DNA from 4 places in the Streptomyces daliensis genome. Region 4 is predicted to be linked to each of the others. Evidence: riboswitches for the same ligand, from Rfam matches in the RefSeq annotation. Region 4 holds a riboswitch; each other region holds the start of a gene.

The links. A riboswitch is a leader RNA that binds a small molecule or an ion and turns the genes downstream of it on or off. The one in region 4 is predicted to bind cobalamin.
Region 1: another riboswitch for cobalamin. It lies ahead of ACYVOO_RS35075 (ribonucleoside-diphosphate reductase subunit alpha); the one in region 4 lies ahead of ACYVOO_RS10885 (cobalamin biosynthesis protein).
Region 2: another riboswitch for cobalamin. It lies ahead of metE (5-methyltetrahydropteroyltriglutamate--homocysteine S-methyltransferase); the one in region 4 lies ahead of ACYVOO_RS10885 (cobalamin biosynthesis protein).
Region 3: another riboswitch for cobalamin. It lies ahead of ACYVOO_RS06405 (CbtB domain-containing protein); the one in region 4 lies ahead of ACYVOO_RS10885 (cobalamin biosynthesis protein).

What each region holds. Positions count from the first base shown of each region.
Region 1 covers NZ_BAAGSO010000120.1:130,813-138,592, forward strand. The annotation lists gene ACYVOO_RS35050 ((2Fe-2S)-binding protein) at 1-705, shown strand, start outside; gene ACYVOO_RS35055 (carbon starvation CstA family protein) at 931-3,135, shown strand; gene ACYVOO_RS35060 (YbdD/YjiX family protein) at 3,139-3,336, shown strand; gene ACYVOO_RS35065 (DUF3311 domain-containing protein) at 3,486-3,773, shown strand; gene mctP (monocarboxylate uptake permease MctP) at 3,770-5,467, shown strand; cobalamin riboswitch at 5,635-5,775, shown strand; gene ACYVOO_RS35075 (ribonucleoside-diphosphate reductase subunit alpha) at 5,912-7,780, shown strand, end outside.
Region 2 covers NZ_BAAGSO010000094.1:741,789-749,568, forward strand. The annotation lists gene ACYVOO_RS25815 (FAD-dependent oxidoreductase) at 1-898, shown strand, start outside; gene ACYVOO_RS25820 (GntR family transcriptional regulator) at 903-1,598, opposite strand; gene ACYVOO_RS25825 (EF-hand domain-containing protein) at 1,761-2,276, opposite strand; gene metE (5-methyltetrahydropteroyltriglutamate--homocysteine S-methyltransferase) at 2,563-4,899, opposite strand; cobalamin riboswitch at 5,044-5,266, opposite strand; gene ACYVOO_RS25835 (hypothetical protein) at 5,484-7,238, shown strand; gene ACYVOO_RS25840 (nuclear transport factor 2 family protein) at 7,313-7,774, shown strand.
Region 3 covers NZ_BAAGSO010000029.1:375-8,154, reverse strand. The annotation lists gene ACYVOO_RS06430 (HAD-IIA family hydrolase) at 1-67, shown strand, start outside; gene ACYVOO_RS06425 (hypothetical protein) at 221-997, shown strand; gene ACYVOO_RS06420 (class F sortase) at 994-1,710, shown strand; gene ACYVOO_RS06415 (NAD-dependent epimerase/dehydratase family protein) at 1,805-2,806, shown strand; gene ACYVOO_RS06410 (CbtA family protein) at 2,914-3,825, opposite strand; gene ACYVOO_RS06405 (CbtB domain-containing protein) at 3,842-4,069, opposite strand; cobalamin riboswitch at 4,102-4,242, opposite strand; gene ACYVOO_RS06400 (glycoside hydrolase family 6 protein) at 4,672-5,772, shown strand; gene ACYVOO_RS06395 (flavoprotein) at 6,128-6,655, opposite strand; gene ACYVOO_RS06390 (helix-turn-helix domain-containing protein) at 6,652-7,780, opposite strand, start outside.
Region 4 covers NZ_BAAGSO010000052.1:10,974-18,753, forward strand. The annotation lists gene cobN (cobaltochelatase subunit CobN) at 1-13, opposite strand, end outside; gene ACYVOO_RS10880 (cobyric acid synthase) at 10-1,620, opposite strand; gene ACYVOO_RS10885 (cobalamin biosynthesis protein) at 1,617-2,639, opposite strand; cobalamin riboswitch at 2,784-3,005, opposite strand; gene ACYVOO_RS10890 (hypothetical protein) at 3,115-3,330, opposite strand; gene ACYVOO_RS10895 (inorganic phosphate transporter) at 3,380-4,804, opposite strand; gene ACYVOO_RS10900 (lysozyme) at 5,023-5,829, opposite strand; gene ACYVOO_RS10905 (class II aldolase/adducin family protein) at 6,016-6,711, shown strand; gene ACYVOO_RS10910 (alpha/beta hydrolase) at 6,833-7,780, shown strand, end outside.

The DNA.
Region 1 (7,780 bases), on a different contig from region 4:
GAGGAACTGGCCACGGACCCCGGGACGCTGGCGGCGTTCACGGGCGCGGAGGCCGCCCGTATCCACGACCGCTTCGCGCACACGGCGCGGCCCGACGTCGCCGCCTCGCGGGCGCTGCACGGCTACGCCTGGTCGGTCGCGCTGCTGATGAGCGGCGCCTGGTACATGGAGCGCAGGGTTCCGCGTATCAGGACCCGCGACATCCGCCTCGATCTGACGACCGGAGCGCTGGAGGTCGCCCCCGGCACCGGCTTCGCCTGCCTCGCCGACGACCCCGCCGCCACGGCGCGACTGCCAGGGGCACGGGTCGTCGTCGACGAGGAGGCACTGCGCGCGGAGCTGCGGGCCGCCGTCGCCGACCATCTGCGCCCCCTGCTGGCGGCCGTAGGGCCGCTGACCCGGCGCGGCCCCCGCGCCCTGTGGGGCATGGTCGCGGACGACCTGGTCTCCGGGATCTGGTACCTCGGCCGCGTGCTCGGCCAGGAGGAACGGGCCGTACGCGCCGCCGACGAGGTGCTGCCCGGCGCGGTGTCCCCCTTTCCCGGAGGCGCGGCCTTCCGGCGGCTGACGGGCCGCGACGGGCGCTCGTACCCCACCCGCACCCGCCTCGGCTGCTGCCTGCACTACACCGTGCGCCCCGACGAGGCGTGCGCCACCTGCCCCCGCACCTGTGACGCGGAACGCCTGCGCAGGCTGGAGAGCTGACCTCCGCGCCACACGGCGGCCCGGCATCACCCCGCCTCGGGCCCCACCCCGCGCCCGCGCCCGCAGCCGTCCGTGCCCGCCGTCCCTGACGACCGTCTGACACCACCCTGACGCCCGTCTGACACCCGACCCGCAGCGTTACCGCACCGGTATGGCGCAGCTCACGTGAACTGCCCTACGTTCCTTCCGACATCGCAATGATCTCGGGTATCGGAGGGCGAGCCGATGCGCACCGCCAGTCCCAGAACCATCGTCATCTGGACCGCCGTCGCGCTGATCGGCGCGGGCGCGTGGTCCGTGCTCGCGCTGGCGCGGGGCGAGGAGGTGTCCGCCGCCTGGATGGTGGCGGCGGCCCTCGGCTCGTACGCCATCGCGTACCGCTTCTACGCGCGCTTCATCGTGCGCCGCGTGCTGAAGGTCGACAAGACGCGGGCCACCCCCGCCGAACGGCTCGACAACGGCATCGACTACCACCCCACCGACCGCCGCGTGCTGCTCGGGCACCACTTCGCGGCCATCGCGGGCGCGGGGCCGCTCGTGGGGCCCGTGCTCGCGGCCCAGATGGGCTATCTGCCGGGCACCATCTGGATCATCGCGGGGGTGATCTTCGCGGGCGCCGTCCAGGACATGGTCGTCCTCTTCTTCTCGATGCGCCGCGACGGCAAGTCGCTGGGCCAGATGGCCCGCGAGGAGATCGGCCCGGTCGGCGGGGCAGCCGCGCTGATCGCGGTCTTCGCCATCATGATCATCCTGCTCGCCGTGCTGGCCCTGGTCGTGGTCAACGCACTGGCCGAGTCCCCCTGGGGCACCTTCTCCATCGCGATGACCATCCCCATCGCGCTGTTCATGGGCGTCTACCTGCGCATCCTGCGCCCCGGCAGGGTCAGCGAGGTCTCGCTGATCGGCGTCGCGCTGCTGCTGCTCGCCATCGTCGCGGGAAGCTGGGTCGCGGAGTCGTCCTGGGCCGACACCTTCACGCTCGCGCCCGCCACGCTCGTCATCTGGATGCTGGTCTACGGATTCATCGCGTCCGTGCTGCCCGTCTGGATGCTGCTGGCGCCGCGCGACTACCTCTCCACCTTCATGAAGATCGGCACCATCGGCCTCCTCGCGATCGGCGTCGTCGTCGCCCTGCCGACGATGAAGATGGACGCGGTCACCGACTTCGCCACGCGGGGCGACGGCCCCGTCTTCGCGGGGTCCCTCTTCCCCTTCGTCTTCATCACCATCGCCTGCGGCGCGCTCTCCGGCTTCCACGCGCTGATCTCCTCCGGGACCACCCCGAAGATGATCCAGAAGGAGACGCAGATCCGGATGATCGGCTACGGCTCCATGCTGATGGAGTCGTTCGTCGCGGTCATGGCGATGGTCGCCGCCAGCATCATCGACCCCGGCCTCTACTTCGCGATGAACGCGCCCGCGGGCGTCATCGGGGACAGCGTCCAGTCGGCCTCGCAGGCCGTCGCGGGCCTCGGCTACTCGATCTCGCCCGACCAGCTCGCCGCCGCTGCCAAGGCCGTCGAGGAGCAGTCGCTGCTCTCGCGCACGGGCGGGGCACCCACGCTCGCCGTCGGCGTCTCGGAGATCTTCTCGCAGGTCGTGGGCGGGGCCGGGATGAAGGCGTTCTGGTACCACTTCGCGATCATGTTCGAGGCGCTGTTCATCCTCACCGCGCTCGACGCGGGCACCCGGGTGGGCCGCTTCATGCTCCAGGACACCCTGGGCAACGTCTACAAGCCCTTCCGCAACATCAGCTGGCAGCCGGGCCTGTGGCTGACGAGCGGCATCGTCGTCGCCCTGTGGGGCTACTTCCTGTGGGTCGGCGTCCATGAGCCGCTGGGCGGGATCAACCAGCTCTTCCCGCTGTTCGGGATCGCCAACCAGTTGCTGGCCGCCGTCGCGCTCGCCGTGGCCACGACGCTGCTCATCAAGTCCGGCAGGCTCAAGTGGGCCTGGGTCACGGGCGTGCCGCTGGTCTGGGACGCGGTGGTGACGCTGACCGCGAGCTGGCAGAAGGTCTTCTCCTCCGACCCCCGCGTCGGCTTCTTCGAGCAGCGCTCGGTCTACCAGGCGGCCATCGACAAGGGCGAGGTCCTGCCGCCCGCCAAGAGCATCGACGACATGCGGACCGTCGTCACCAACTCCACGGTGGACGGCATCCTGGCCGCGCTGTTCGCGCTGCTGGTCGTCGTGGTGATCGCCGACGCGGCCCGCACCTGCGTCAAGGCGATGCGGGCGCCGGGCGGGGCGACGCTGCACGAGGCGGAGTACCGCACGTCGAAGATCGTGGCACCGGCCGGGCTGATCCCCACCAAGGAGGAGAAGGCGGAACTGGCAGCGGTGGGCGCGGACGGCGGCTCCAGCACGGGGACGGGAACGGGCGACGGCGGTACGGGCGGCCCCGGTGCCCGTACGGGCCGGGAGGAGTGAGCCGTGCGGACGCTGCTGCGGGGCGCGCGCTGGGTGCGCTGGTACATGCGTGAGCTGACGGACGAGAGCGCGTACGACCGCTACGTGGCCCATCTGCGCGCCCACGACCCGGCGGCCGAGGTGCCCAGCAGGCGCGACTTCGAGCGGGAGCGCACGGACGCCAGAGACGGCGACCCCCGTCAGGGCTTCCGCTGCTGCTGACCCCGCGTCACCCGCATCACTCGCGTCACCCGCGCAAGGGAACCTCCTGTCCGTATTCCGGACGGGAGGTTCCATGACGTGAACACCTGTCCTAGATTTCCTGCGCATTACACATACAGGGAAATCCGCGAGGACAGGAGAGCCGCGTCATGTCCGCACCACCCCAGAGATCCGGGCCAGGGCCCGTCGTCACGCCCACGCGTGTCGTCGCGGGCCTCTGCCTCTTCGCCCCCTTCGTCGCGATCCTCTGGGTGGGCTCGTACGCGAGGGTCGAACCGACCCTCATCGGCATCCCGTTCTTCTACTGGTACCAGATGCTCTGGGTCCTGATCGCGTGCGCGCTGACGATCGTCGCGTACGGCCTCGCCCGCCGCGAGCAGCGCGCCCGCCGCACCCACGCCCACGCGGTCGCCCCCGAGGGCGGTGAGGCGCGATGAACGACGGTGTCAACGGCGTCGCGCTCGCCGTCTTCATCTTCTTCTTCGCCGCCGTCACGGTGATGGGCTTCCTCGCGGCCCGCTGGCGGCGGGCCGCCAACGAGAACAGCCTGGACGAATGGGGCCTGGGCGGACGGAGCTTCGGTACCTGGGTCACCTGGTTCCTGCTGGGCGGCGACCTCTACACGGCCTACACCTTCGTGGCCGTCCCCGCAGCGATCTACGCCGCCGGGGCCTCGGGCTTCTTCGCCGTCCCGTACACGATCCTCGTCTACCCGCTGATCTTCACCTTCCTGCCCCGCCTGTGGTCCGTCTCGCACAAGCACGGCTATGTGACCACCTCCGACTTCGTGCGCGGCAGGTTCGGCTCGCGCGGGCTCTCGCTCGCTGTGGCACTGACGGGCATCCTCGCGACGATGCCGTACATCGCGCTCCAGCTCGTCGGCATCCAGGCGGTGCTCGACGTGATGGGCGTCGGCGGCGGGGAGTCGACGCACTGGTTCATCAAGGACCTGCCGATCCTCATCGCGTTCGGCGTGCTCGCGGCCTACACGTACTCCTCCGGGCTGCGCGCTCCCGCACTGATCGCGTTCGTGAAGGACGCGCTGATCTACATCGTCATCGCCGTCGCCATCATCTACATTCCGATCAAGCTCGGCGGCTTCGACGCGATCTTCGACAAGGCGGGCGCCTACTTCGCCGAGGAGAACCCCGCGACCGGAGCGCCGCGCGGCGAGCTGGCCAGCGGTCCCGACGCGCAGTGGGCCTACGGGACGCTGGCGCTGGGCTCGGCGCTGGCGCTGTTCATGTACCCGCACTCGATCACCGCGACGCTCTCCAGCCGCAGCCGCGAGGTGATCCGCCGCAACACCACCATCCTGCCGCTCTACTCGCTGATGCTGGGCTTCCTGGCACTGCTGGGCTTCATGGCCGTCGCGGCGGGGATCACCGTGCAGAACGGGCAGCTCGCGGTGCCGCAGTTGTTCGAGGAGATGTTCCCCGACTGGTTCGCCGGGGTGGCCTTCGCGGCCATCGGCATCGGTGCCCTGGTCCCGGCCGCGATCATGTCGATCGCAGCCGCGAATCTCTTCACCCGGAACATCTACAAGGACTTCCTCCGCCCGAACGCCACGGCCGCGCAGGAGACCAAGGTCTCCAAGCTGGTCTCGCTGCTGGTGAAGGTCGGCGCGCTCGTCTTCGTCCTGGGCATGGACAAGACCGTGGCCATCAACTTCCAGTTGCTGGGCGGGATCTGGATCCTCCAGACCTTCCCCGCGCTGGTCGGCGGCCTGTTCACACGCTGGTTCCACCGCTGGGGGCTGCTGGCTGGCTGGGCCGTTGGCATGGTCTACGGCACGCTCGCCGCGTACGGCGTCGCCAGCCCCACCCAGGAGCACTTCGGCGGCAGCAACGCGACGATCCCCGGCATCGGCGAGATCGGCTACATCGGCCTGACGGCCTTCGTGCTGAATGTCCTCGTCACGGTCGTCGCGACCCTCGTGCTGCGTGCCGTGAAGGCGCCCGACGGCATCGACGAGACGAGCCCAGGCGACTACACGGCGGACGCGGGCGACCCCGGCGTGCGCGAGGAACTGCCCCCGCCCACGGGCGCGGACGACACGGGCGCGGACGACACGGGGAACGCGACGGAGGGCACCGGCTCCGGGGAGGGCGTCAGGACGGCGGCTCACTGACCCCAGGGGCGCCCCGCGATCACCCCGGCGCCCCGAACCCGGCCCGCCCGGCCCCCGGCCGCGCAGCGGCCCCACAGCGCCCCGCTGACGCCTCCGCGTCAGCGGGGCGCTGCGCGTTCCCCCTGCCGACACAAGATATGGGGGTGGGTGCGTAAGCCAGCACAACATGTATTCTCGTGCTCGCTGTCGCCGCAGGGGAATCCGGTGCGAGTCCGGAACTGTCCCGCAACGGTGTGCGATGGGCTGATCTATGCCATGACGCGCAGCCCGCCGCGAGTCCGAGTACCTGTCGGCAGCATCGATGACGTCCGGGCCTCGTGGGTTGGGCCGGAGGACGCTGCGTGGTGTGCCGTGCCGCCCCTGCGGGCGACGGACAGGGCTGCCCGCACGCGCCCCCGCGCACCGCCCCGCACGGCCCCAGCCGAGCGAGGGAGAGCACGTCCAGTGACGATCGCACCAGCAGCACCCGTCGAAGCGGAGTCCGACTCAGCCGGGTCAGCCGGATCCACCGGAACGGCCGACGCGGCCGGACCCGTCGAGTCCGCCAAGCGCTCCGCGCTGCTGCGCACCCTGACCGAGCTGACCGCCGACCTCCCCGGCACCGACCCCGGACGGGTCGCGGGCGCCGCGCTGCGCGGGGCCCAGCCGGGCGCCGACGAGGCCGAGTTGCGCGCGCTCGCCTGCGAGGCTGCGGCCGGTCTGATCGGCGAGGAGCCGGTGTACTCCCGCCTCGCGGCACGGCTGCTGACCCTCGCCGTGCGCGAGGAGGCCGCGGGGCAGGGCGCGGTCTCCTTCGCCGCCTCGGTGGCGACGGGCCACCGCGAGGGCCTGATCGCGGACGGCACGGCCGCGTTCGTACGGGCGCACGCGGAGCGGCTGGACGCGCTCGTCGAGCGGGCCGTCGAGGACGGCGCCGACGACCGCTTCGGCTACTTCGGGCTGCGGACGGTCCACTCCCGCTATCTGCTGCGCCACCCGACGTCCCGTCAGATCATCGAGACCCCGCAGCACTTCCTGCTGCGCGTGGCCTGCGGACTGGCCGAGGACGCGTCGGAGCGGGCGCTGGACGAGGTCGCCGAGCTGTACCGGCTGACCAGCTCGCACGCCTATCTGCCCTCCTCCCCCACCCTGTTCAACTCCGGCACCCGGCACCCGCAGATGTCCTCCTGCTATCTGCTGGACTCGCCGCTGGACGAGCTGGACTCCCTCTACGAGCGCTACCACCAGGTGGCACGCCTCTCGAAGCACGCGGGCGGCATCGGCATCCCCTTCTCCCGCATCCGCTCCAGGGGCTCGCTGATCCGGGGCACCAACGGGCACTCCAACGGCATCGTCCCGTTCCTGCGCACCCTGGACTCCTCCGTCGCCGCCGTGAACCAGGGCGGACGCCGCAAGGGCGCGGCCTGCGTCTACCTGGAGACATGGCACGCGGACCTGGAGGAGTTCCTGGAGCTGCGGGACAACACGGGCGAGGAGGCCCGCCGCACCCACAACCTCAACATCGCGCACTGGATCCCCGACGAGTTCATGCGCCGCGTCGAGGCGGACGCCGAGTGGTCACTGCTGTCGCCCTCCGACGCGCCGGAACTGGTGGACCTGTGGGGCGACGAGTTCGACGCCGCCTACCGCAAGGCGGAGGCCGAGGGCCGCTACGCCAAGCGCGTCCCCGCGCGCCAGCTCTACGCCCGCATGATGCGCACCCTCGCGCAGACCGGCAACGGCTGGATGACCTTCAAGGACGCGTCCAACCGCACCGCCAACCAGACGGCCGAGCCGGGCCGCGTCGTCCACTCCTCGAACCTGTGCACCGAGATCCTGGAGGTCACCGACGACGGCGAGACGGCCGTCTGCAACCTCGGCTCCGTCAACCTCGCGGCCCACCTCGGCGACCCTGCCCGGGGATGGGAGGAGGCGATGGACTGGGAGAAGCTGGACGCGACCGTCCGCACGGCCGTGACCTTCCTGGACCGGGTCGTGGACATCAACTACTACCCGACGGACCAGGCGGCCACCTCCAACTCCCGCTGGCGCCCGGTCGGCCTGGGCGTGATGGGCCTCCAGGACGTCTTCTTCCGGCTGCGGCTGCCCTTCGACTCGCCCGAGGCCACCGCGCTCTCCACCCGTATCGCCGAGCGGATCATGCTCGCCGCCTACGACGCTTCGGCCGCGCTGGCCGAGCGGCACGGCCCGCTGCCCGCCTGGTCCGAGACCCGTACCGCCCGCGGCGTGCTGCACCCGGACCACTACGCGGACGCCTCCGAGCGGGCCTGGCCCGAGCGCTGGGAGGCGCTGCGCGCCCGTATCGCGGAGACC
Region 2 (7,780 bases), on a different contig from region 4:
CCACCACGTCCCGGCGGAGGGCGAGCGCTTCAAGCCCGAGATCGACCGCGGCCCGCTGCGCGATCTCCTCCTGAACTCGCTCCGGCCCGGCACGGTGCGCTGGGGCCACGCCCTCCGCTCCATCGAGCCCGCCGAGCCCGGCGCGGGGCACGCGCGAGGCCCCCGTCGACTGCGCTTCGCCGACGGCACCACCGTCGAGGCCGATCTCGTCATCGGCGCGGACGGCGCCTGGTCCAGAGTTCGCCGCGCCGTCTCCCCGGCCCTCCCCCGGTACACCGGGATCACGTTCCTCGAAGCCTGGTTCCACGACGTCGACAACCGGCATCCCGACATAGCCGGACTCGTCGGCCAGGGCAGCGCCACCGCCGCCGACGGCGAGCGCGGCCTGTTCGCGCAGCGCAACGGCGGCGGCCACATCCGCGTCTACGTCATCCAGCGGCTCCCCGCCGACTGGATCACCGCGTCCGGCCTCACCCCCCAGGACACCGGAGCGCTCCGCGCCCTCCTCCTGGACCGCTTCCGCGACTGGTCACCCCGTCTGCGGCGGCTGGTCAGCGACAACGACGGCGTATACGTCGACCGCCCTCTGCACGCGCTGCCCGTCCCGCACACCTGGGAGCACGACCCCGCCGTCACCCTGCTGGGAGACGCGGCGCACCTCATGCCCCCGCTCGGCGTCGGCGTCAACCTCGCCATGCTCGACGCCTGCGAACTCGCCCTCGCCCTCGCGCACCACGGCACCGTCGACGACGCCCTCCGCGCCTACGAGCAGACCATGCTGCCCCGTTCCGCCGGGATGCAGCGCCTCCTCGACGGCCGCGCCGCTGACCTGCTCTCCGACGAGCCGCACGACCCCGCGCACGGCGAGAACAAGGGCCTGGAGGCCGGAGCCGCCTAGCTGCCTAGCGCTTGCTGGAGGCCGGGCCGTCGGCCTCGGGCTGGAGCTTCGTCATGGCCGAGGTCATGTGCTCGTGCAGAACGCCGACCGCCGCATCCGTGTCCCCGCGCTCGATCGCCTCGACGATGGGCAGGTGGTGCCCCGCTGACATGGTGGCCTTGCGACGCTCGCTGGCGGCGCTCATCACCACCACGCGCGTCGGCCCCTCCAGATGGCGCCAGGTCTTCACGAGCATCGAGTTCCCCGACAGCTCGCACAGCAGGGAGTGGAAGGCGAGATCCGCCTCCACCTGGGCCTCGAAGTTCCCGGGGTCCTCGAACGCCTCGTCGAGCCGCTCCAGTGCCTGCCGCAGCGAAGCCGCCGCACTCGTCCTGTCCTTGTCCGGCAGCGCGATGACCTGCGCGACGGCGAGCCCTTCCAGCGACCCCCGCACCTCGAACAGCTCGCGGACCTCCTTGGGCGACAGGCTCTGCACGCGCAGCATCCCCCGTACGCCCGCGACGACCAGCCCCTCCTGCTGGAGGTGGCGCAGCGCCTCCCGTACCGTGCCCCGGCTGACCGACAGCCGCGTGGCGATCTCCACCTCGCCGAGGTGGTCGCCCGGCCGGTACTGGCCTGTGGTGATCGCGGTGCGCAGCGCCATGAGGGCACGCTCCCGCAGGGTGGAGCGGTCGAGATTCGGCAGCGCCGGGACGGTCACGGGCGCGTTGCCCCCTTCGAGGACGTGCGGCGACGGACAGGACGAGACGGGCAGGACGAGACGGGCAGGACGACTCGATGATTCTACTGTCGGCTGTTGACCGTCGCCCTCCCCGCCAGCGGTGACCGGCTCCCCCGCCCGCGCACGGGCGGGGGCCCGGACCTACCGTTCGGGCGTCGTGAAGTACGCGGCGAAGGCCGAGACGATCTCGCTCTCGCCGATCAGCCCGTCCTCGTCGGTCGCGAGGGAGCGCGCCGCGGCGCCGCAGCGTTCCTCGTCCACACCCAGCGCCTTGAGCGCCCGCTCGGCCTCTTCCGGGGTGGTGCGGCCGTCGCCGTCCGAGTCCGCGATGTTCACGACCGCGTGCAGGAAGGGGCGGGCGATCTCGCTGAAGCGGTCCGGGTTGTCGCGCAGCCGCTTCACCGCGCCGTTCACGAACTCCTCGCGGGTGATGCGCTGGTCGCCGTCGCGGTCCGCGATTCCGGCCATGCCCTGCCAGAACGCCTCGGCCCCGATGTGCAGGGCCTGGCCCCGCTCGGAGCGCGCCTTCACGCCGAATTCGCCGAGGATGGCCGCTGCCGCCGTCGTGAAGTCCTCACGGGAGATGTAGCCGTTGCCGTCCTGGTCGAAGGTGGCGAACCGGACGGCGATTCTCCGCGTGTGCTCGCTGCTGTCCATGGTGGTGCGTGCCGCCTCACATGTCAGGTGGGTCCGTTCGCTAGGCAGCGTACGACGAGGACGGGCGCGCGGAACGGAAAACGCGGTGGTCGGCCAGACGCTGTCACGTTTCTCACCGTGCGGAACGCGCGGGAGATCGCCCCCGCGGCGGTACGCGGAAGAGGACCGTACGTACCGCCGCGAGGGCGTGGCACACCGGGCAGGCGAACGCCCGGTGGGCAGGGCGGGCTCCGGCGCGAGGCCACCTGCTTGCCGCAACCCGCCGCTCAGGGGGGCCGTTGCGCCGTTACCGCCGCGTCGGCGTCGGCGTCGGCGGCAGTCCGGCCCGTACGGTGCGCGCCGCCTCGACCAGGTGCTCCAGCGAGGCGCGCACCTCCGTCCAGCCCCGGGTCTTCAGACCGCAGTCGGGGTTGACCCACAGCCGTTCGGCGGGGATCGCCTCAAGTCCCTTGCGCAACAGCGCCGCTGCCTCGTCCGCGCCGGGCACGCGCGGCGAGTGGATGTCGTAGACACCGGGGCCGACCTCGCGCGGATAGCCGACGGTGGCCAGTTCGTCCGCCACCTGCATATGGGAGCGGGCCGCTTCGAGGCTGATGACGTCCGCGTCGAGCGCCTCGATCGCGGAGACGATGTCGCCGAACTCCGCGTAGCACATGTGCGTGTGGATCTGGGTGTCCGCGCGTACGCCGCTCGTGGTGAGCCGGAACGCCTCGGTGGCCCAGTCGAGGTACGCCTCCCTGTCGGCGGCCCGCAGCGGCAGGGTCTCGCGCAGCGCGGGCTCGTCGACCTGGATGACGGCGGTGCCCGCGCCCTCCAGGTCCTGGACCTCGTCGCGCAGGGCCAGTGCCACCTGCCGCGCGGTCTCCCCCAGCGGCTGGTCGTCGCGCACGAAGGACCAGGCCAGCATCGTGACGGGGCCCGTCAGCATGCCCTTGACAGGACGGTCCGTGAGCGACTGCGCGTACGTGGTCCAGGCGACGGTCATCGGCTCGGGCCGCGAGATGTCGCCCGCCAGGATCGGCGGGCGCACATAGCGGGTGCCGTAGGACTGCACCCAGCCGTGCTGGGTGGCGAGGTAGCCGTTCAGCCGCTCGGCGAAGTACTGGACCATGTCGTTGCGTTCGGGCTCGCCGTGCACCAGGACGTCCAGGCCCGCCTCCTCCTGGAAGGCCAGCACCTCGCGGATCTCGGTGGCGATGCGCTGGTCGTACGCGGTGCCGTCGATGCGTCCGCTCCGCAGCTCGGCGCGGGCCGTGCGCAGTTCCGCCGTCTGCGGGAACGAGCCGATGGTGGTGGTCGGCAGCAGCGGCAGCCCCAGGCGGGCGCGCTGCGCCGCCGTGCGCTCCGGATACGGCTGCGCACGGCGCGCGTCGGCCGGTGTGGCCGCCGCGCAGCGCGCGCGGACGGCGGGGTCGCTGGTCAGCGCGGAGGAGGCGCGGGAGGCGAGGTCGGCGCGGTTGGCGGAGAGCCGCCCGGTGATGAGGTCGGTGCCGCCGCTCAGGCCGCGGGCCAGGGTGACGACCTCCTCGGTCTTCTGCCGGGCGAAGGCGAGCCAGCGCGCGATCTGCGGGTCGACGTCGCGTTCGGCGGCGGCGTCCAGTGGCACGTGCAGCAGCGAGCAGGACGGCGCGACGTCCACCCGTTCCGCGAGGCCGAGGAGGGAAGCGAGGGTGCCCAGCGACTTCTCCAGGTTGTTGATCCATACGTTGCGGCCGTCGACGACGCCCGCGACGAGCCGCTTGCCCGGCAGTCCGCCCGCGCGTGCCAGGTCGTCCAGGTTGGCGGCGCCGGGCCCGGTGAAGTCCAGGGCCAGCCCCTCAACGGGCGACTTGGCCAGCACGGCCAGTGCCTCGCCGAGGCGGTCGAAGTAGGAGGCGACCAGCAGCTTGGGCCGGTCGGCGAGGGCGCCCAGTTCGCGGTAGGCGCGCTCGGCCGCGTTCAGTTCGGCCGCCGTGCGGTCCTGGGCGAGGGCCGGTTCGTCGAGCTGCACCCATTCGGCGCCCGCTGCCCGCAGATCGGCCAGCACCTCGGCGTACACGGGCAGCAGCCGGTCCAGCAGTGTGAGCGGCGCGAAGCCGTCCGCCACGCCGGGCGCGGGCTTGGCGAGAAGGAGATAGGTGACGGGTCCGACGAGCACGGGCCGCGCGGTGTGCCCCAGTGCCAACGCCTCCCTCAGCTCTCCGACGGGCTTGGCGGAGTCGGCGGTGAAGACCGTGCCGGGGCCCAGTTCGGGCACCAGGTAGTGGTAGTTGGTGTCGAACCACTTGGTCATCTCCAGGGGCGCGGTCTCCTGGGTGCCGCGTGCCATGGCGAAGTAGCCGTCCAGCGCGTCGGTGTCCACGGCGTCGCGGTGCCGCTCGGGGACGGCGCCGACCATCACGGTGGTGTCCAGCACATGGTCGTAGTACGAGAAGTCCCCGGTGGGAACCTCGTCGATCCCGGCGTCGGCGAGGCGCCGCCAGTTCTCCCGGCGCAGGGTGGCCGCGGTCTCCCGCAGGGCTTCTGCGGTGACCCGGCCCTTCCAGTAGCCCTCGACTGCCTTCTTGAGTTCCCTCTTGGGGCCCTGGCGGGGGTATCCGTGGACGGTGGCGCGGGTTGCCGCGGCTGCGGACTTGCTGGTCACTCAACTCTCCTTCGCGAGTCGTGTCAGTGACCCCGGAGGCCGAGCGAGGAGACGAAGGAAAGGCTCACGGGAGGCGCACGCCGTCCGCGCCCTTCCCGTACCGCCGACCCGCCCTCGAGGTCACCGAGATCTCCGCGCACGGGTTTCGTACGCGGACAGTTGGCAGGTCTTCGGACTCGCGGACCCGCCGGGCGCTTCTCGCCCGGCACCTACTGGCCGTCGCTTCCCGGGCCCTTCCTGGGCCCAGTGCTGATGACGGCGGTCGTTTCCGCTCACCGCTGCGGGGCAGCTCCGGATTCTCACCGGATTCCCTCTTGCGACGCGCCTGCCTGGAGGGCAGGGCGAACCGACTGCGCCGCCCACCCTACGTCGGCGGAACGGCACTGAACAGTGCGCCCCGGTGCACGCTGCCGACCCGTCGGACGGCGGGGCCCATGGCGCGGCCCGGCGCGCGGCGACGTGGCGTGCGCGGCGTGGCGTGCGCTCCCTACTGAGCCGCGAGTTCCGCTGCCACGATGAGGCACCGCACTGAGGCACCGCGTCCCTGGACAGCGGGGAGGCGGCCATGGACTGGGGAGACGGCCATGGACCAGACGGGGATCAGAATCGCGAGCGGCGTCGCCGTCTGGATCTTCGCCGCCTTCGGCGGCCTGCTCATCGTCCTGCTCTCCCGTGCCGTCACCTCGGCCGCGCAGTACCTCAGGGGCCAGGGCCGCATCCTCCCCCTCGTGGTACGCCCCGACCCTGGCGACGGCGAGACCGGGAGCGGGAACGGAGGCGACGGTTCCGCCGCCGCGCGGCGCCAGGCGTGCCGTGAACTGGCCGCCCATCTCGCGGTGCATCTGAGCGCCACGTCGAACGACTCGCTGCTCGCGCCCGGCGCCGCCTCGCCCACCCCCGTCGCACCCTCGCCGCAGGCGTCGTCCACCCCGCACGGCTGGCTGGAGTCCGTGGTGCGGCTCGCGGTGTCCAGACCGCGCGCGTTCCACGTCCACCTCACCGAGATGGAGCCGGTCGAGGAGGGGCTGCGCCGGGTCTCCGTACGGATCGTGCGGGCGCCGCAGGGGCAGATCGTGGCGGCCACCGTCGTCGAGAAGCCGCGGGACGAGCAACTGGTGGAGACGCTCGCCTGCTACACCACCGTCAGCGTGCGCGGCCTCCCCGCGATGCGCCGCCGCATCCCCCGCTGGGAGCGCTGGGACCACGACGTGCGGGGCTACGCGCGGTTCCGGCACGGCGTCACCGAGCAGGAGAAGGCGCAGGCGCGCGAACAGGCCCGTCCGCTGCCCGCGCCGCTGCTGGCCTACAGCGTCCCCCGGCGGTACGCCGCCGCGCTGCGCGCCTTCGCCGACGCCGCCGAGTACTCGCCGGGCAACCTCACCCTCCGCCTCCACCAGGCGGCGCTGCACGAACGGGTGGGCTCCTACCGGCCCAAGGAGTACGCGAAGGCCATCGACATCTACCAGCGCTGCACCGAGCTGTGGCCGGGCCACATCGAGACCGCGTACCGCACCGCCATCGCCTACTCGCGCGGCTCCACCCCGGTACGCAGGGGCTCCCCGCGCCTGTCCGAGAACGAGATGGAGCGCCTGCACGACACCGCCAACCGGCACTTCGACGACCTCGAACGGCGGCTGCGGCGGCGCGCGCTGGCGCGGTGCTGGGCCCGTACGGTCGTGCCCGGCGGACGGTGGAACCCGGGCGAGCGGCGCTACTGGTCGTCCTGGCTCACCCCGCTGCCGCTGCCCGCGCGGCGCAGCCGCCGCAGCACGTTCCGCGGCGCGATCGTCATCGCCCGCGCGGGCCACACCATGGGCGGGGCGCTGCGCACACCGGACGACTCGCCGCGACTGCGCGAGATTCAACGCGAGGTGGAGACCGCGTTCGAGCGGGTCGCCCGCCAGGTGATGAGCGGCAGCCGCGGTCCCGGCCATCTGCGGCTGCTGTACCCGCAGCGCGGGCACTCGCTGCGCGGCGGCGTCCACGACGCGGCCTGGCACGCGACGCCGCTGCCGGGGCGCCCCACCTCGCGCTTCTGGGGCCCGCTGCGGCGCCCCGGCGTCGGATGGCTCGCGCACTACAACGCGGCCTGCTTCCTGGCCCTGGCCATCCCGCTCGCCCCGGCCTTCCGGCCGGGGCGCTACGCGGACGACGGCCAGTGGAGCGAGGACTGCGCCCGCGCCGCGCTCAACCAGCTGGACAACAGCCTGCGCACACCGGACACCGAGCTGACCACGGGCTGGATCCTGCACGACGCCGACCTCCAGGCCCTGTGGAAGACCGAACTCGGCGCCCGCTGGGCCTCGTTCATGGGCGTGCCGCTGTCCAGAGCACGGTGAACGCGGGGGTGCGCGGGGGTGCGCTGTGGTGCGCGGGGCTACCTTCCTCGGGCCACGCACCGCACACTGTGCCGATGGCCGAGCAGCGGGCAGTCGAGATGCGGGCACAGGACGAGCGCGGGGTGGCGGCGCTGTGGGACCGGATGGCGGTCGACGACCTGGTCACCGGTTACGCGGCGGCCGTCGACGACGGCGACTGGGACGAGTACCGGGCGCTCTTCGCACCGGAGGGGCGGGCCGACTACCGCTCGGCGGGCGGCGCCGAGGGCGACGTCGAGACCATGGTGCGCTGGCTGACGGAGACCCTGGGCCTCTTCTTCCCCACGCGCCAGCACCTGATCGTCGACCGCCACGTGGAGACCGACGGCGCGACGGCGACCGTACGTGCCGACTACTACAACCCGATGCGGTCCGGGAGCGCCGAGTCGGCAGCGCCGGACTTCGAGTGCGGTGGCCGCTACGCGTTCACGGCACGGCGCACGGAGGCGGGCTGGCGCCTGACGCATGTGGTGGCACACGAGAAATGGCGCCGCTAGGCCGTC
Region 3 (7,780 bases), on a different contig from region 4:
GGACACCTTCCCGTACCGCCCGACGACCGTCGTCGACTCGATCGCCGACCTGGTGGACCGCGTCTGAGCGGACGCGGGGCGGCAGGTGCCGGACGGTGGACGGCGCGGGCCGCGTGAGGGCGTGAGCGGACGTCACCGTACGGAGTAGTAAGCGGCCTCTCCGGATGCGGAGGGGCGCGGGCGCGGGGACCGTCGGGAGTGACCGACCCGGAGGTTCACCATGCGGAGCGACCTCACGTCCACCCCCGCCGCCGACGGCACCCCGCGCACGCGCACGCTCACCGCGGCCCAACACCCCCTCGCCCTCGCGCTCCTGGCCACGGCGGCGCTGGGCACGTCGCTCGGCCTCGCGCAGGGCACCGCGTTCGCGGACGGCGAGGGCGCCCCGCATGCTCCGAGCGCCCCGCACGCCTCGCGCCCGGGTCCGGCGCTGGTCAACCCGCCCTCGGCACGTCCCGGCGGCGAGGTCGATGTCCACGTCGACGGCTGCGGGGACGACACGGGCCTCGCCCGTTCCCCCGCCTTCGCCGACGACGCGCCCCTGCGGCTCGCCGCCGACGGCGGACTCACCGCGCGTGCCACGCTCAGCGCCTCGGCGGAACAGGGCGCACACGGCGTCACGGTCTCCTGCGACGGGGGCCGGGTGGCCAGGGGCTCCGTCACCGTCGACGATGCCGCGCCCGCGCCGGGCCCGCCCCCCTCGCCCTCCGCACCCGTACGGGCAGGCGGCGGCGCCATGGCGGACGAGGGCACGCGCCCCGGACCGCTCACCCAGGCGGCCTGGCCGGTGTTCGCGGCCGGGGCCGCGCTGATGGTGGCGGGCGCCGCGCTCGCGCTCCGACGACGGCGTGCCGAGTACCGGAACACCACGCCCACGCCCGCACCGGATGCGCATCCTGCGACGGGGCCCGCGACGAGCCCCCTCCCGCCCGACACGGGCACCGACACAAGCAACGCACGCGGCGCGGCCGACCGAGCGGCCGAAGCGGACTCGTGAGCCCGGCGTCCGAGCTGCCCCCGGACACCCCGGACGGCGAGCCCAGGACGTCGGCCCGGAGCAGGCTCACCACGGGCGTGGCCTGGGCCGTGCTGCTGCTCGGGCTGTGGCTGTGGGGGCGCGAGCTGACCGAAGGCGGGCGGAGCGGCGCCGTGTTCGGCGACGACTCCCGCACCCGTGGCGCCGCCGCCGGAACCCAGCGCCTGCCCGCGGCCCACGATCCGCTCCCTGGCACACCACGCCCTGTGAAGCTGCGCATCGGCGCCCTCGGTGTCCGCGCCCCCGTGATCGCGCGCGGCGTCGAAGGGCACGGCGGCATAGCGGCACCCCCGTACAGCAGGCCGGGGCTCGCGGGCTGGTACGGCGCCGGACCCGTACCGGGCGCCCGGGGCGCCTCGCTGATCGTCGGGCATGTGGACACCGAGCGGCACAAGGCCGTCTTCTACGGGCTCAGCAGCGCCGACCGGGGCACGAGGATCGAGGTCACCAGGTCGGACGGCACCGTCGCCGAGTTCACCGTCGAGCGGACGAAGGTCGTGCGCCACGAGGACTTCGACGCGCGCGAGGTCTACGGGCCCGCCGTGCGCGGCCGGTCCGAACTCCGCCTGCTCACCTGCGGCGGCGCCTTCGACCACGAACGGCGGGCCTACACCTCCAACGTCGTCGTCTCCGCCTACCTCACCGGTTCGCGCGGCACCCCCGCCGGCTCCTGAACCCCGACTCCCTGACCTCGGCCCTCCGCTTCCCCGATTGCGCTGTGAGCGTGCGGCGGTTCCGCGAGGGGACGCGGGAGGGGAAAGTCGGTGCATGAGACTTCTGTTATTGGGCGGTACGGAGTTCGTGGGGCGCGCTGTCGCCGAGGAGGCGCTGTCACGGGGCTGGGAGGTGACCGTCTTCCACCGGGGACGCCACACGCCCCCGCCCGGCGTCACGGCCCTGCGCGGGGACCGGCACGGCACGGAGGACGGCCTGACGACCCTGGCCGAGGGGGAGTGGGACGCCGTCGTCGACACCTGGTCGTGGGCCCCGTCGGCGGTACGGGACGCGGCGCGGCTGCTCGCGGACCGCGTGGACCGGTACGTGTACGTCTCCAGCCGCTCGGTCTACGCGCCACCGGTCGCGCTGGGACTGGACGAGGACGGACCCGTGCTGGATGCCTCGCCGGACGACGGCGACGACGGCGCTGACGTGCCCTACGCGCGGGCCAAGCGCGGCGGGGAACTGGCCGCGCTGGACGCCTTCGGCGACCGGGCGCTGCTGGTGCGCGCGGGGCTCGTCCTCGGCCCGTACGAGAACCTCGGGCGGCTGCCCTGGTGGCTGGCGCGGATCGCGCGCGGCGGGCCGGTACTGGCTCCGGGACCGCGGGATCTGGGCCTCCAGTACATCGACGCGCGCGACCTCGCCCGCTGGACGGCCGACGCGGTGGAGCGGCGGCTGAGCGGTCCTTACAACCTGGTGAGCCCGCCGGGCCACGCCACCATGGGCGAGCTGCTGGAGGAGTGCGTACGCGTCACGGGGTCCGGCGCCGAACTGTGCTGGACCGCTCCGGAGACCATCCTCGCGGCGGGCGTCGAGCCGTGGACCGAGCTGCCCGTCTGGGCCCCGCCGGGGGAGCAGTGGGACGCGCTGTTCGGGGGCGATGTGTCCAGGGCGCTGGCCGCAGGGCTGCGCTGCCGTCCCGTCGCGGACACCGTGGCGGCGACGTGGGAGTGGCTGCGGGGCCTGGACGGGCCGCCGCCCGTGCGGGACGGCTGGCGGGCCGGGCTGGATCCGGACCGGGAGGCGCGCGTCCTGGCCGCCCGCACCTGACGGGCCGCGTCCGACGGGCCGGGCCCGACGACGGGCGGGCCGGGGCAGGGCGGTGAGCGGGCCACGTACCCCGCTCACCGCCCCACGGCACCGCGTGCGACGTGCCGTTACGCGTCCCCGGACGCCCCGGCGGGCTCCGCCGTGGTCCGCGAGGTCCGCGCACCCTGTCCCTGTCCGGCACGTGCCGCGCGCAGCCCCAGCGCGCCGAAGGTGACGCCGAGCGCCGCCCACAGCAGCACGTGCGAGGCCAGCGAGAGCACCCGGAAGTCCCACAGCAGCGGCGCGGGCACCGGCACGGGGTCGGGGTTGCCAGGGAGCAGGAAGAGCACCGCGAGCGTGCCGGCCGCGGCGGCAGCCGCGGCGAGCTGGCGCACCGGAGCGCCGTGCCCCGCGCGGCCGAGCCGTACGTGCAGTTGCCAGGCCAGCAGCATGCCGAGCACGCCGATGGCGAGCGCGGCGACCCACAGCGCCTGCCGTTCGGAGACGGTGCCGCTGTCGCCGACGCCGGGCGGATTGGCGGGATAGCGCAGCGCGGGCAGCAGCGACAGGGCGAGGAACCCGGCGCCCGCGAGGGTCAGCGCCCGCTCCCAGGGGCGGTCGTGGAGCGTGCGGGTGCGGTGGACGAGCACATACGCCAGGGCGAAGAAGACGCCGATGGCGAGCCCGACGACCACGGCGGTGACCACCAGGCCGAAGTGCTGGGTGCCACGGGAGAACAGTTCCTCGGCCTCCGCCGCGTGCGAGTGCGCCTGCCCGCCGCCCCCGTGCGCGTGGGCGTGCTCGGCAGCCGCGCGCTTCTCCTCCAGCCCGATCGCCCTGTCCATCAGGGGCTCGGCGAGGAGCAGCGAGAAGAGCCCCGAGAGCAGCCCGGCCACGCCACCGGCCGCGAGCCCTCTGCGCAGCAGGGGCAGCAGCGGATACGGGGCCGACGCCGACGAGACGGGAGAAGGGTGAGAAGACGTAGAAGGGGAGGAAACGGGCGGTGAAGGGGAAGCCGGTGATGAGGATGCGGGTGTCATGTGCGCAGGCGTCCCGTCAGTGGCAGGGGGCGCCGAAGAGGTGCCTGCCGTCGTGCGAGAACTCGTGCAGATAGCTGCCGGTGGCCGAGATGATGTTGCCGTTGTCGACGAAGACGGCGTAGAGCGCGATCAGCGCGACGATGGCCGCCGCGGCGGCGATGAGCCAATCGCGCGAGCGGATCGTGACATCGGCCTCGGGAAGGGCCGCACCGGTCGCGGTCGGTTGAGCGGTGTGCAGGGACATCCGCGTGCCTCCTCCTGGGGTTTCCACGCCCCGTTGGCGGAGAAGCGACAGGTCAGTTCCTGACTCCCGTGCGGCCCCGGGCGGCGTGCGCGCGCCCCGGCCTCACGGACACAGTGGCGGGACCGTCCCGGAATCGCACCGGGTTCCTGCGCACCGTCGCCTCAGTATGAATATGTACCGCTCGGAGAGTCCCAGCCTGGCATGTCCACTGTCAATACGGCCTGTGCGGGGTGCCCGGCGGGGATCCACTCCCCCCTCAGGAGGACTCCGGCCGGGCACCCTTGTCCCTGTCTCCGGGCCTGCGAGAGGAAGGGGCCCGGAGAAGGGGAGCGTGCGAGGCCGGGGTCCAGGGCCTCGGGGTCACCGTAGAACGTCCCGCGTGACCCGTCACGCAACGATCCGGCCTACACCCCTGGTTTCAGGCCGAGTTGACGGGCGGGTAAGGCCGTGGTCCGGGGCACGGGAGGCCCGCGGCGGCCACCCGTAACAGCTGCACGACAGTTTCGCGGCCAGCGCGTGGCCCTGTGACACGATGGCCAGGTCCGGTGTGTTCCAGGGGGCCGGGGGAGTGTCTCCCGGTCAGTGCGGCCGAGGGGGAGTGGATGTACGGCAACTACGCCGGCGGGAGGAGCGGGAGTGCCCATCCGGGTACGGGCGCCCGTACTCGTGCGCGTACCCGTACGCGTACGAGGTGCGTCGCGGGCGGCGCGGCCGTGGGGGCTGTGCTGCTGCTGGCCGGGTGCTTCTCGTCGTCGGACGGTGGTTCCGGCGGGGGTGGCGAGAAGTCGGGCGAGGCCGGGCAGCGGCCCAGGTCCGTCGCCCCGTACTGGGTCAACCCGCAGGGCAACGCCGCGCGTCAGGCCGCCGAGTACCGCGGCGCGGACAAGGCCGACGAGGCGGCGCTGATCGACAAGATCGCGAAGCAGCCCGTGGCCGAGTGGGTCGGCACCGAAGACCCCCAGGGCCAGACGGAGAAGCTGACCAGCGCCGCGGCCAAGGCCGACCGCGAAGCGCTGCTCGTGCTCTACAACCTCCCGCACCGCGACTGCGGCCAGTACTCGAAGGGCGGCGCGGCGGACGCGGGCGCCTACCGCGACTGGCTCGACAAGGTCGTCAAGGGCATCGGGGACCGCGCGGCCACGGTGATCGTCGAACCGGACGCGATCCCGCACCTGCTGGCCGAGGGCTGCACGCCCCAGGAGTTCCACGACGAGCGGTACGCGCTGCTGAACGAGGCCGTGACCAAGCTCAAGGGCCTGTCGAAGACCAAGGTGTACCTGGACGCGGGCAACCCCGACTGGGTGCGCGATCCGGGCGGTCTCGTGGAGCCGCTGCGGCGCGCGGGCATCGACAAGGCGGACGGCTTCGCGCTGAACGTCTCCAACTACCAGACCACCGCCTCGAACGTGGCGTACGGCAAGAAGGTCTCCCCGATGATCGGCAACAAGCCGTTCGTCGTGGACACCAGCCGCAACGGCAACGGCCCCGTCGAGAACGCGGCGGCCGACGAGGAGGCGTGGTGCAACCCCGAGGGCCGAGCCCTCGGCAAGGCGCCCACCACGAAGACGGGCGAGCCGCTGGTCGACGCCTATCTGTGGATCAAGCGCCCCGGCGAGTCCGACGGGGAGTGCAAGGGCGGCCCGAAGGCGGGCGAGTGGTGGCCCGAGTACGCGCTGGACCTGGCCCGCAACACGAAGGGCTGACGTTTCCGGCGGTCGTCAGCAGATCACTCGGTGATGCGGCGGGACCACCCCCGCGCGTGCGGGGAGCACCGGTTGAGGTAGCGCTCGGCGAGCCGGTCGGGGGGACCACCCCCGCGCGTGCGGGGAGCACCCCTGCGACGGCGGGGGAAACACCGAGCCCGGGGGACCACCCCCGCGTGTGCGGGGAGCACCCTTCGTGACCTGGGATGCTAGTCGCTGAATGCGTCATTCTGCGTCACTTCGCCCTGCGGGTTCTCGATGAGGGGGGCGTGCTGCTCGGGATCGATGATGTCGGTTGTACCGCGAGGCTACTGTCGTGGCCAGCTTTTGCCCTGCGCACAGCGTTACGCGGCGGTCACCCGACTGCCTTGCGTACCGCGTCCAGGGCCAGCCGCCACGGGAATCCGCGCGAGTCGCCGTGCTTCGGTGGATGTGGCTCGCCCGGCCCGAACACCACCCGCACGCCCTGCTCCCTCAGTGTCTCGACGGCCCGGTCCACCGCTGGTTGCGCGCCGAGAGCCGTGCTCCAGAATGGGGCCGCGACGACCGGTACTCCCAGGTGCACGCCCTCGGCCGGGAGCCCCAGGGCCACCGTGTCGGTAATCCCTGCCGCCCACTTGCAGGCGCTTGTCGTCGTCATCGGCGCCACCAGCATCGCGTCGGCGGGTGGCAGCGCGTCTTTTTCCCAGGGGAGCTTGTACTGCGACCGCACCGTGCGCCCGGTCAGTTCCTCCAGTTCGTGCAGCCGCTCCCCGTGCCAGCGGGCGGCCGAGGGCGTGAGGATCAGGCACACGTCCCAGCCGTCCTGCTGCGCGAGGCGTACCGCCTCATCGACGTACCGAGTGGGCCCAGCCGCGCATGAGATCAGATACAGAATCGTCATGCGGGGAGTCCACATTGACGGCCCAGCTCGCGCAACTTCTCGCTCGGCATGGGAACTGCCCGTAACACGTCTTTCACCAGTTCCATCGTGGTCTGTCGCCCGATTACCTCTTCGGGAGCGATTCGAGCCGCCTCAAGAAGAGACTCGACGGCAGCATTCTTGCGCCGTGTCAAGAGGCTGGCGCGTGCCATCGTGATGAGGTGTTGCGCTTTGCGCTCCCGAGCCATCCCGTCGAACGCGACGGCGTCAATCTCGTCCGCTGCCTCCAGCGCTGACCACCCGTCCTCGAAGCGCGCAGCCACGTCCACCCGGTGCAGAAGCACGTTGGTGGGACCGAACATCGTCCAGTCGGCGTTGAGATCAACACCCTGCTGGTCTGCCGCTTCCGCCGCCTGCGCGATGTACCCGCTCGCCCGCTCCACCACGTTCAACGACCGCTGCGCGGTGGATGTGGCAGTGGCCGCGACGAGGTAGAGCATCCCGAGCGTGGAGAGACCTTCCGGGCCGCCAGATGTCAGGTCGGGACCGAGACTGCGGGCGGCATCCACGGCGAACGCCGCTGCTGCTGCTGGTTGCTGCTGGTGAGCCAGGCTCCGTGCTACCTGGCGGGAGGCCGCTCCGATGGCGACCGGAGAGCCAGCCGCCTTCGCGGCAGCCAGTGCCCGATCTGCAACGATGCCTGCGGTGATCGCCGTACTGGCACCGTACTTGTGCAGCAGTGACGCGGTGAGCTGCAGGACCCGAGAATGCAGCGCGTGTGCCTCCATGGCTTCCGGTCCCGCCAGGTCCACGGCGCGCTGCGCCTGCTTGATCAGCGTTGGGAGGTCACGGCCAAGAGCGGTGAAGTGGCACGCCTGGTACGCCGCACAGCAATACACCAGGCGGTTTCTCATCTGCTCCATTGTCGGAAGTGGCGCGCTTTCCGGCAGCCTCTGATAGATGGAGTCGATGACTCCGACTATCTCAACTGGAGGCGTAGTCGCAGGTGGCGGATCAGGAGGGCCGTCTATCAACAGTTGCTCCAGGGGGACGCGGAGGATCTCGGAGGCGCGAATCAGGACAGAGAGCCGCGGGTCCCCTTGACGGCGCCCGCCCTCTAGTTCCTGCACCCAACGCTTCGTCTGA
Region 4 (7,780 bases):
CCGCAGTGCTCATGCGCGTACTCCCGCGTCTCCAGCGTCGGGCGCTCCCGGGGCGATGAACGGCAGGCCCTTGGGCGGGCCCGACTCGATCAGCCGCAGCAGCGCGTCCGTATCGGCGTGTTCCTCGATCAGATCGCCCAGGCGATCCAACTGCTCCTCGCGCAGCGCGGCGAAGCTCGTGTCCGGTGCGGGGACGAAGCCGTCGCGGCCCGCCTCCTCCGCGACCCGGCGCAGCAGCGCACGCCGGAAACCGTCGCTCTCCAGCGATCCGTGCCAGTGCGTCCCCCTGACGGCGCCCACCCGGCACCCGTCCAGGCTGTTGCCCAGGGGATCGGAGAAGAATGCGTCCCCGCCCAGCACCTCGGCCACACCGTGGTGGATCTCGTATCCCTCGACGTGCTCGCCCAGCGCCGTGCCGCCCGGCCGCGCGAGGGTCTTCTCCGCCGCGAACCGCACCCGCAGGGGCAGCAGCCCGAGCCCGTCGACGGTTCCGGCCCGCGACTCGACCTCGTCCTCGATGCGCTCGCCCAGCAACTGGTAGCCGCCGCAGATGCCCAGCACGGGACGCCCTTCGGCGGCGCGCCGCACCAGCGCTTGCGCCAGCCCGCGCTCCCGCAGCCACTCCAGCGCGCGCACGGTGCCGCGGGTGCCGGGCACGACGACGAGATCGGCGTCGGCCAGCTCCTCCGGCCTGTCGGTGAAGCGGACGACGACGCCTGGTTCGGCGGCCAGCGCGTCCACGTCGGTGAAGTTCGACATCAGCGGTACGGGGAGCACCGCGACCCGCAGCACGTCGGTGCCGTGCGGGGGCGCGACGGTGGACTCGCGCACGGTGCCGCGCAGCGACACGCGCAGCCCGTCCTCCTCGTCGATGCCCAGACCGTGCCGGAAGGGCAGCACCCCGAAGGACCGGCGCCCCGTGATGCGGCGCAGCATGTCGAGCCCTGGCTCCAGCAGGGACACGTCGCCGCGGAACTTGTTGACGAGGTAGCCCGCGAGGAGTTCCTGGTCCTCGGGGGCCAGCAGCGCCGTCGTGCCGAAGAAGGACGCGAAGACGCCGCCCCGGTCGATGTCGCCGACGACCACGACGGGCAGCCGTCCGGCACGGGCGAGGCCCATGTTGACGATGTCGCTGCGCCGCAGGTTGATCTCGGCGGGGCTGCCCGCGCCCTCGCAGATGACGGCGTCGTGGGTGCGGCGCAGCTCGTCGAGGCAGTCGGTGACCGTGGCCAGCAGCTTCTCCTGGCGGCCCTCGTGGTAGCCGCGTGCGCTGAGTTCGCCCACGGGCCTGCCCAGCAGCACGACCTGGCTGGTGCGGTCGCCGCCCGGCTTCAGCAGTACGGGGTTCATCAGCGCGCTGGGTTCCACCATGGCCGCCGCCGCCTGCATGGCCTGGGCGCGGCCGATCTCGGCGCCCTCGCGGGTGACGAAGGAGTTCAGCGACATGTTCTGGGCCTTGAACGGGGCGACCTTCACGCCCTTGCGGGCCAGCCAGCGGCAGATGCCCGCGGTGACGACGCTCTTGCCCGCGTCGGAGGTCGTGCCCGCGACGAGCAGGCCGCCGCCCGGAGCGCCGGTGCCGGTGCTGGTGCCGGTTCTGCCGGCCGTGCCGTTGTTCACGAGGTCCCCTTCCGTCGCCCGCGCACGCGGGAGTACTGGGAATACGCAGCCCCGGCGGCGAGCCGCCCCGCCGCGGTCACCGCGAGCGCGAGCACGCCGACGCGACGCGACAGGTGCGCCGCGCGCGCGATGTCACCGGTCTCCACGGCACGCCCGGGCGAGTTGAGCACGGGCCTGTGCTCGGTGCGCCCGCCGTAGGAGAGCGTCCCGCCCAGCCGTACGCCCAGCGCACCGGCGAACGCGGCCTCCACGGGACCCGCGTTGGGGCTCGGGTGGCGGTGCGCGTCCGTACGCCAGGCGCGCAGCGCGCCGCGCGGGTCCGGGCCCGCGAGCGCTGCGAGGACGGCGGTGAGCCGGGCACCGGGCCAGCCCGCGACGTCGTCGAGCCGCGCCGAAGCCCAGCCGAAGCGCAAATGGCGGGGGGAGCGGTGGCCGACCATCGCGTCGAGCGTGTTGACGGCGCGGAAGCCCGCCATCCCGGGCACCCCGGCCAGCGCGCCCCACACGAGGGCGCCCACGACCGCGTCCGACGTGTTCTCGGCGACGGACTCGACCACGGCGCGCGCGATCCCGTCGGCGTCCAGCGCCTGGGGGTCGCGTCCGCACAGATGGGGCAGCCGCCGCCGCGCCGCCGCCAGCTCGCCCGCCTCCAGCGCGGCGCCGACGGCGCGTGCCTCGCGGACCAGCCCGGCGCCGCCGAGCACGGTCCAGGTGACGCCCGCGGTGAGGGCGACGCTCGCGGGACCGTGGCCGACGGCCACGGTGCCGGTGCTGTTCGTACGGTGGTCCGCCGCACGCGCGGCGCGCGACAGCGCCGTCGCAGCGGCGACGGCGCCCGCGACGCACAGGGCCGTGTAGGCGGCGCCGCTGTCGCGCCGGTCGCGCCACAGGCGGCGCTCGGCCGCACCGGCGGCGCGCCCGAAGGCGGCCACGGGGTGGCCGCGCCGGGGGTCACCGAGCAGCAGATCGCCGAGGAATCCGAGGGCTGCGCCACAGGCGTGGGCGCGTGGGGCCCGCATCCGTCAGCGCGCCGTCATGCCTCGTAGGGCCGGTGCCGTGGTGGGCACCGGGCGTGCCGTGCCCACGTCAGGGCGTGCGGCCAGGAGTTCGTTGGCGGTGAAGCCGGGCATGGCGGTGTCCTCACTCAGGGTCCTCGCCCTGGCTCGACGTGACCGGCGGTGAGAGTCTCCTGGCTCCCGGATCGGCGCTCAGGGGGTGTCGTACGGACCCCCTCCCCGGCCTTCCAGCCCGCATGTGCGCGTGGGCCGTGACCTTCTGGTTGGGGAGCGCTCCCCGGTGACAGTGGCGGGACCGCGCCGGATTCGCACCGGCTTCCTCTCCTGCCGCCGTTGGGCAACGGGAAGTCCACCACGGTTCACGAGAGGGCGTCAACTCGCCCTGACCTGCGACGGGAGAGTGTGAGGAGACACACGGGCGCACACGGACGAGGGGTACGAGCAACCGCTCGTACCCCTCGTGAGAACGCCGTCGTCGCTAGGCGGCGATGAGGTAGATGCCGAACGCCACGGCCGCCGCGCACAGCGCGAAGCAGGCGTAGGCACCGGTGCGGGCGAGCGCCGGGGCGCCGGTGCCGTCCGCCTTGCGGGCCGAGGAGCCGACGATGCCGAGCGTGAACACGCCCACCAGGCCGACCGTCGCCACGAGGCTGACGCCGAAGACCTGGCCGAGAGCGGCCCAGTCGATGTTCATAGCGGTCTTCCTTCTGACTTCCTGGACGGGGGGTGGGGTGCCGGGGCCTCTAGGAGGGGACGCCGGACCGGGGACGTGCCGCGGTGCCCGCGCGCGGGCGGGGCTCCGGAAGCGTGGGCTCCGCCCCTGCGAACGGCACATGCCCGGGCCGGGGCTCGGAGGCGGTCCCGTCGCTCTCATCGGACGAGGTCCCGTCGGCCGTGTCAGCGCCCAGGGCCGCTGCCGCCGCCTCGGAGGTGACGGGCGTGCCGGGGGCCGGAGGCGGTGCGACGGAGCGCATGGCCGCGGTGACGACACCGGCGGGCTCGTCCGCGTCGCCGAGAACACCGGGAACACCGGTGCCGTCGGCCGGTGCGGGGGCCGCGCCGTCGTGGACGTCGTTCACGTTGGTGTGGTCCACCGGCTGGCGCCGAGAGAGCGCCCAGATGGTGAGGCAGATCGCCAGCGCGAGGACCGCGACCGTGGCCACGCCCCAGTCGCCCTGGTCGGCCAGCAGGGCCGAACCCGCGGCGACGAGACCGGCAGCGGGGAGGGTCAGCGCCCAGCCCGTGACCATCCGGCCCGCCGTCGACCAGCGCACGACGCCGCCCTTGCGGCCGAGCCCGGAGCCCATGACGGCGCCGGAGCAGACGTGGGTGGTGGAGAGGGAGAAGCCGATGTGCGAGGAGGCCAGGATGGTGGCCGCAGCGCTGGTCTGGGCCGCGAAGCCCTGCGGGGGCTGGATGTCGGTGATGCCCTTGCCCATGGTGCGGATGATCCGCCAGCCGCCGAGGTACGTACCGGCCGCTATGGCGATGCCGGCTGCGGCGATGACCCACACCGGTGGGTCGGCGCTCGGCGCGAGGGCGCCGCCGGTGATCAGCGCGAGCGTGATCACACCCATGGTCTTCTGCGCGTCGTTGGTGCCGTGCGCGAGGGAGACGAGCGCTGCCGAGGTGATCTGGCCCGCGCGGTAGCCCTTGGCGGTCTGGCCTTCGTCGGCGTGCCGGGCGAGCCGGTACGTCAGCCGCGTCGCGACGAGGGCTGCGATGCCCGCGACGAGCGGCGCCGCGAGTGCCGGGATGAGGACCTTCATCACGACGACGTCGGCGTTGACGGCCCCGAGGCCGACGGAGGCGACGGTGGCGCCGATGAGGCCGCCCATCAGGGCGTGGGAGGAGCTGGAGGGGAGGCCCGCCAGCCAGGTCAGCAGGTTCCAGATGATGGCGCCGACGAGACCCGCGAAGATCACTTCGGGCCGGATACCGGAGCCTTCGTCAATGATTCCCGACGAGATGGTCTTGGCCACCTCGACCGAGAGGAACGCGCCGACGAGGTTGAGGGCCGCCGACATCGCCACCGCGGTCTTGGGCTTGAGGGCCCCCGTGGAAATGGTGGTGGCCATGGCGTTGGCCGTGTCGTGGAAGCCGTTCGTAAAGTCGAACACCAAGGCCGTGACGATCACGATCCCGATGAGAAGCGTGATGTGTTCCATTCACCCAGGCCACAATCAGTTCGAAGGTTAATGACTCGGTGAACGTAAGAAGCACGGGTGAACGGAAGGTGAACTGCGGCAGGCGTCGGAGTGTCACTACCTGACGCCTGTTGTGAGCGGCGCTTCCGGGGCGCTTGCGCGCGCCCTCCCGTGTGTTCTGTGATCACCGCCGGGGCCCCGGTGGCCCCTTGGGGAAACGTGGGGGGAAGGGGCGCGGGTCAGCCGCGCGCGTAGCGTCTGAGCTGGGCCATCGAACCGTTGAAGAGATTCTGGTCACCCGGCAGCTTGCCCTTGTTCGCGTACTGCCAGATGGTACGCGTACCCCATCCGGCAGGGAGCGGCCCCGCGCTCCTGCTCCAGTCCGCCAGCCACAGCGGATGCCGGGCCGCGAACGCGCGGCTGTTGCCCGTGCAGCTCTTCCACCAGCGGGTGGAGGTGTAGATGGCCGGATAGCGGCCCGTGCGCCGCCGTGTCTCTTCGCTGAACGCGCGGATCCACGCGCGCATCCGCGCCTTGCTCAGGCCGTGGCACCTGCTCCCGTACGCCGCCTCCAGGTCCACGGCGGGGGGCAGCGTCCAGCCGTCGCGCTTCCACGTGCCGCCGTTGGCCGTGAAATAGGCCGCCTGGCGCGTGCCCGAGGACTTGTCGGCGCGTGCGAAGTGGTACGTGCCGTGCAGGATCCCCGCCTTGCGCGCGTCGCGGAACTGCCGCGCGAAGTAGGGGTTCTTGTAGTGGGTGCCCTCGGTGGCCTTGACGTATACGAACCGCGCGCCGTTCGCCTTCGCGCGCACCCAGTTCACTGCGCCCTGGTGGGAGGAGACGTCGTGGCCCTTGGGCTTGGCCGAGGCTCCGGCGGGCCCCGGTGCGGCGAGCGCGCCGCCCGCGAGCGCGAGGGCGACGGCGGCCACGGCCAGCGACCGCGCCGTCCCGGCGGCGCGGGGGCCCTGCGGGAGCGGGTGGGGGAGGGAGAAGGGGAGGGGGAGGGGGAGCGGGGACCGTCGCGGAAGGCGGCGGGATGGGGCCATTTCTCTCCTCTGGTGCGGAAGCGAACCGAAGTGCACCGAAGCGGGTGCGGAAGGCGCCCGAGATTAGGGGATGTGGTGGAGAAGATAGGCGTTCTCCGGCCAAAGCCATGAAGTATCCCCGTACCCCATACGTGTGATGAGGCGTTCAGTGGTCCGCGCTACAGTGCCCGGCCGGAGGTGCGGCATATGCAGAACGCCTGGCAGAAGCTGGTGGAAACGGCCCGTCGGACGGTCGAGGACGGCCTTGTCGTGGGCACGTCGGGCAATGTCTCGGTGCGTGTCGGCGACACGGTGCTGGTGACCCCGACAGGGGTCCCCTACGACCGTCTCGGGGCCGACGAGCTGTGCGCCGTCGACCTGGAGGGACGGGTCACGGCCGGGGACATGCGGCCCACGAGCGAGCTGCCGATGCACCTCGCCGTCTACCGGCACACGGAAGCGCGGGCCGTCGTGCACACCCACGCCGTGCACGCCACCGCCGTCTCCACGCTCGTCGACGAGCTGCCAGCGATCCACTACATGACGGCGGCCCTCGGCGGCCCGGTGCGCGTCGCCCCGTACGCCACCTACGGCAGCGACGAACTGGCCGCGCACATGGTGGAGGCGCTGAAGGACCGCAGCGGCTGCCTGCTCCAGAACCACGGCACGGTCGTGTACGGCGACGGCCTGGAGCAGGCGTACGACCGCACCGCGCAGTTGGAGTGGATGTGCCGCGTCTGGCTCACGGCCTCCTCCCTGCCGGGGCGCGAGCCCAGCCTGATCCCCCGGGGCGAGCTGGACCGCGTGGCGCGCAAGCTCAGCGGCTACGGGCAGCGGCGCGCCGAGGACGCCGCCGGCACCGCGGATGCCGCTGACGCCGCGGGCGAGGAGCCCACGGCCTGACGCGCGCGGCTCGCGTGGCTCGCCCGGTCCGCACGGCCCGGGGGCCCGCCGGACGGCGCCCGGTCACCCGGCCGACGCGGCCCACTGGCCCCCGGCCGCCGTTCGCACGACACTGGGCGGAATGCGCCTGCGTACGTCAGCGGCCCTCGCCGCCACCTCCGCACTGGGTGCCGGTGCCGCCGCCATGGCGGCGGGCCGGTACGCGGCGGGGGCTGCCCTCCGGCCGGCCCGGCCCAAGGCGGGCAGGGCCGCGCTGCCAGCGGGGTTCGAGCGCCCGGCGCTCACCGTGCACTCCAGCGGCCCCGACCACGTCGCGCTGACCCGCTCGCTGGCCGCCCGGCTGCCCGGCACCTACGGGCTCGCCGGGCGCGGCAGCCACGCCGTCGTCGGCCCCGTGCTGGAGGCGGAGTCCACGGACTCCGGCGCCGACACGGTGGTACGGCGCCTGGAGCGGATCCAGAGCGGCAGCCTGAACCCCGGCGACCGCGTCTGGCTCACCCCCCAGCTCCACACGGGCAACCCGCGCGACGCGCTCGGCCTGCACTGCGCCGATGTGGAGGTCCCCGGCGAACTCGGCATGCTGCCCGCCTGGTTCGTGCCCGGCGAGCGCGACACCTGGGTCATCGCCGTGCACGGCCTCGGCGCGACCCGCGAGCAGCCGCTGAACGTGGTCCCCGCGCTGGCACGGATGCGCCTGCCGGTGCTCGTCCTCGCCTACCGGGGCGATCCGGGCGCGCCCAGCCCGTCCGACGGTTTCGGACACCTCGGCGACGCCGAATGGCGCGATCTCGACGCCGCGATCCGCTACGCCGTCCGCCACGGCGCCCGCCGCGTCATCCTCCACGGCTGGTCGACGGGCGCCTCCATGGCGCTGCACGCCGCCGCGAACTCCGCGCTGCGCGACCGCGTCAGCGGGCTGGTGCTGGACTCGCCCGTACTGGACTGGCAGGTCACCCTCCGCGCCCTCGCCTCGGCGCGGCGCACCCCGCGCCCGCTGCTGCCCCTGGCCGTACGGGCGGCCCAGGGCCGCACCGGGCTCACCACGGACCGGCTCTCCTCCGTCGCCGAC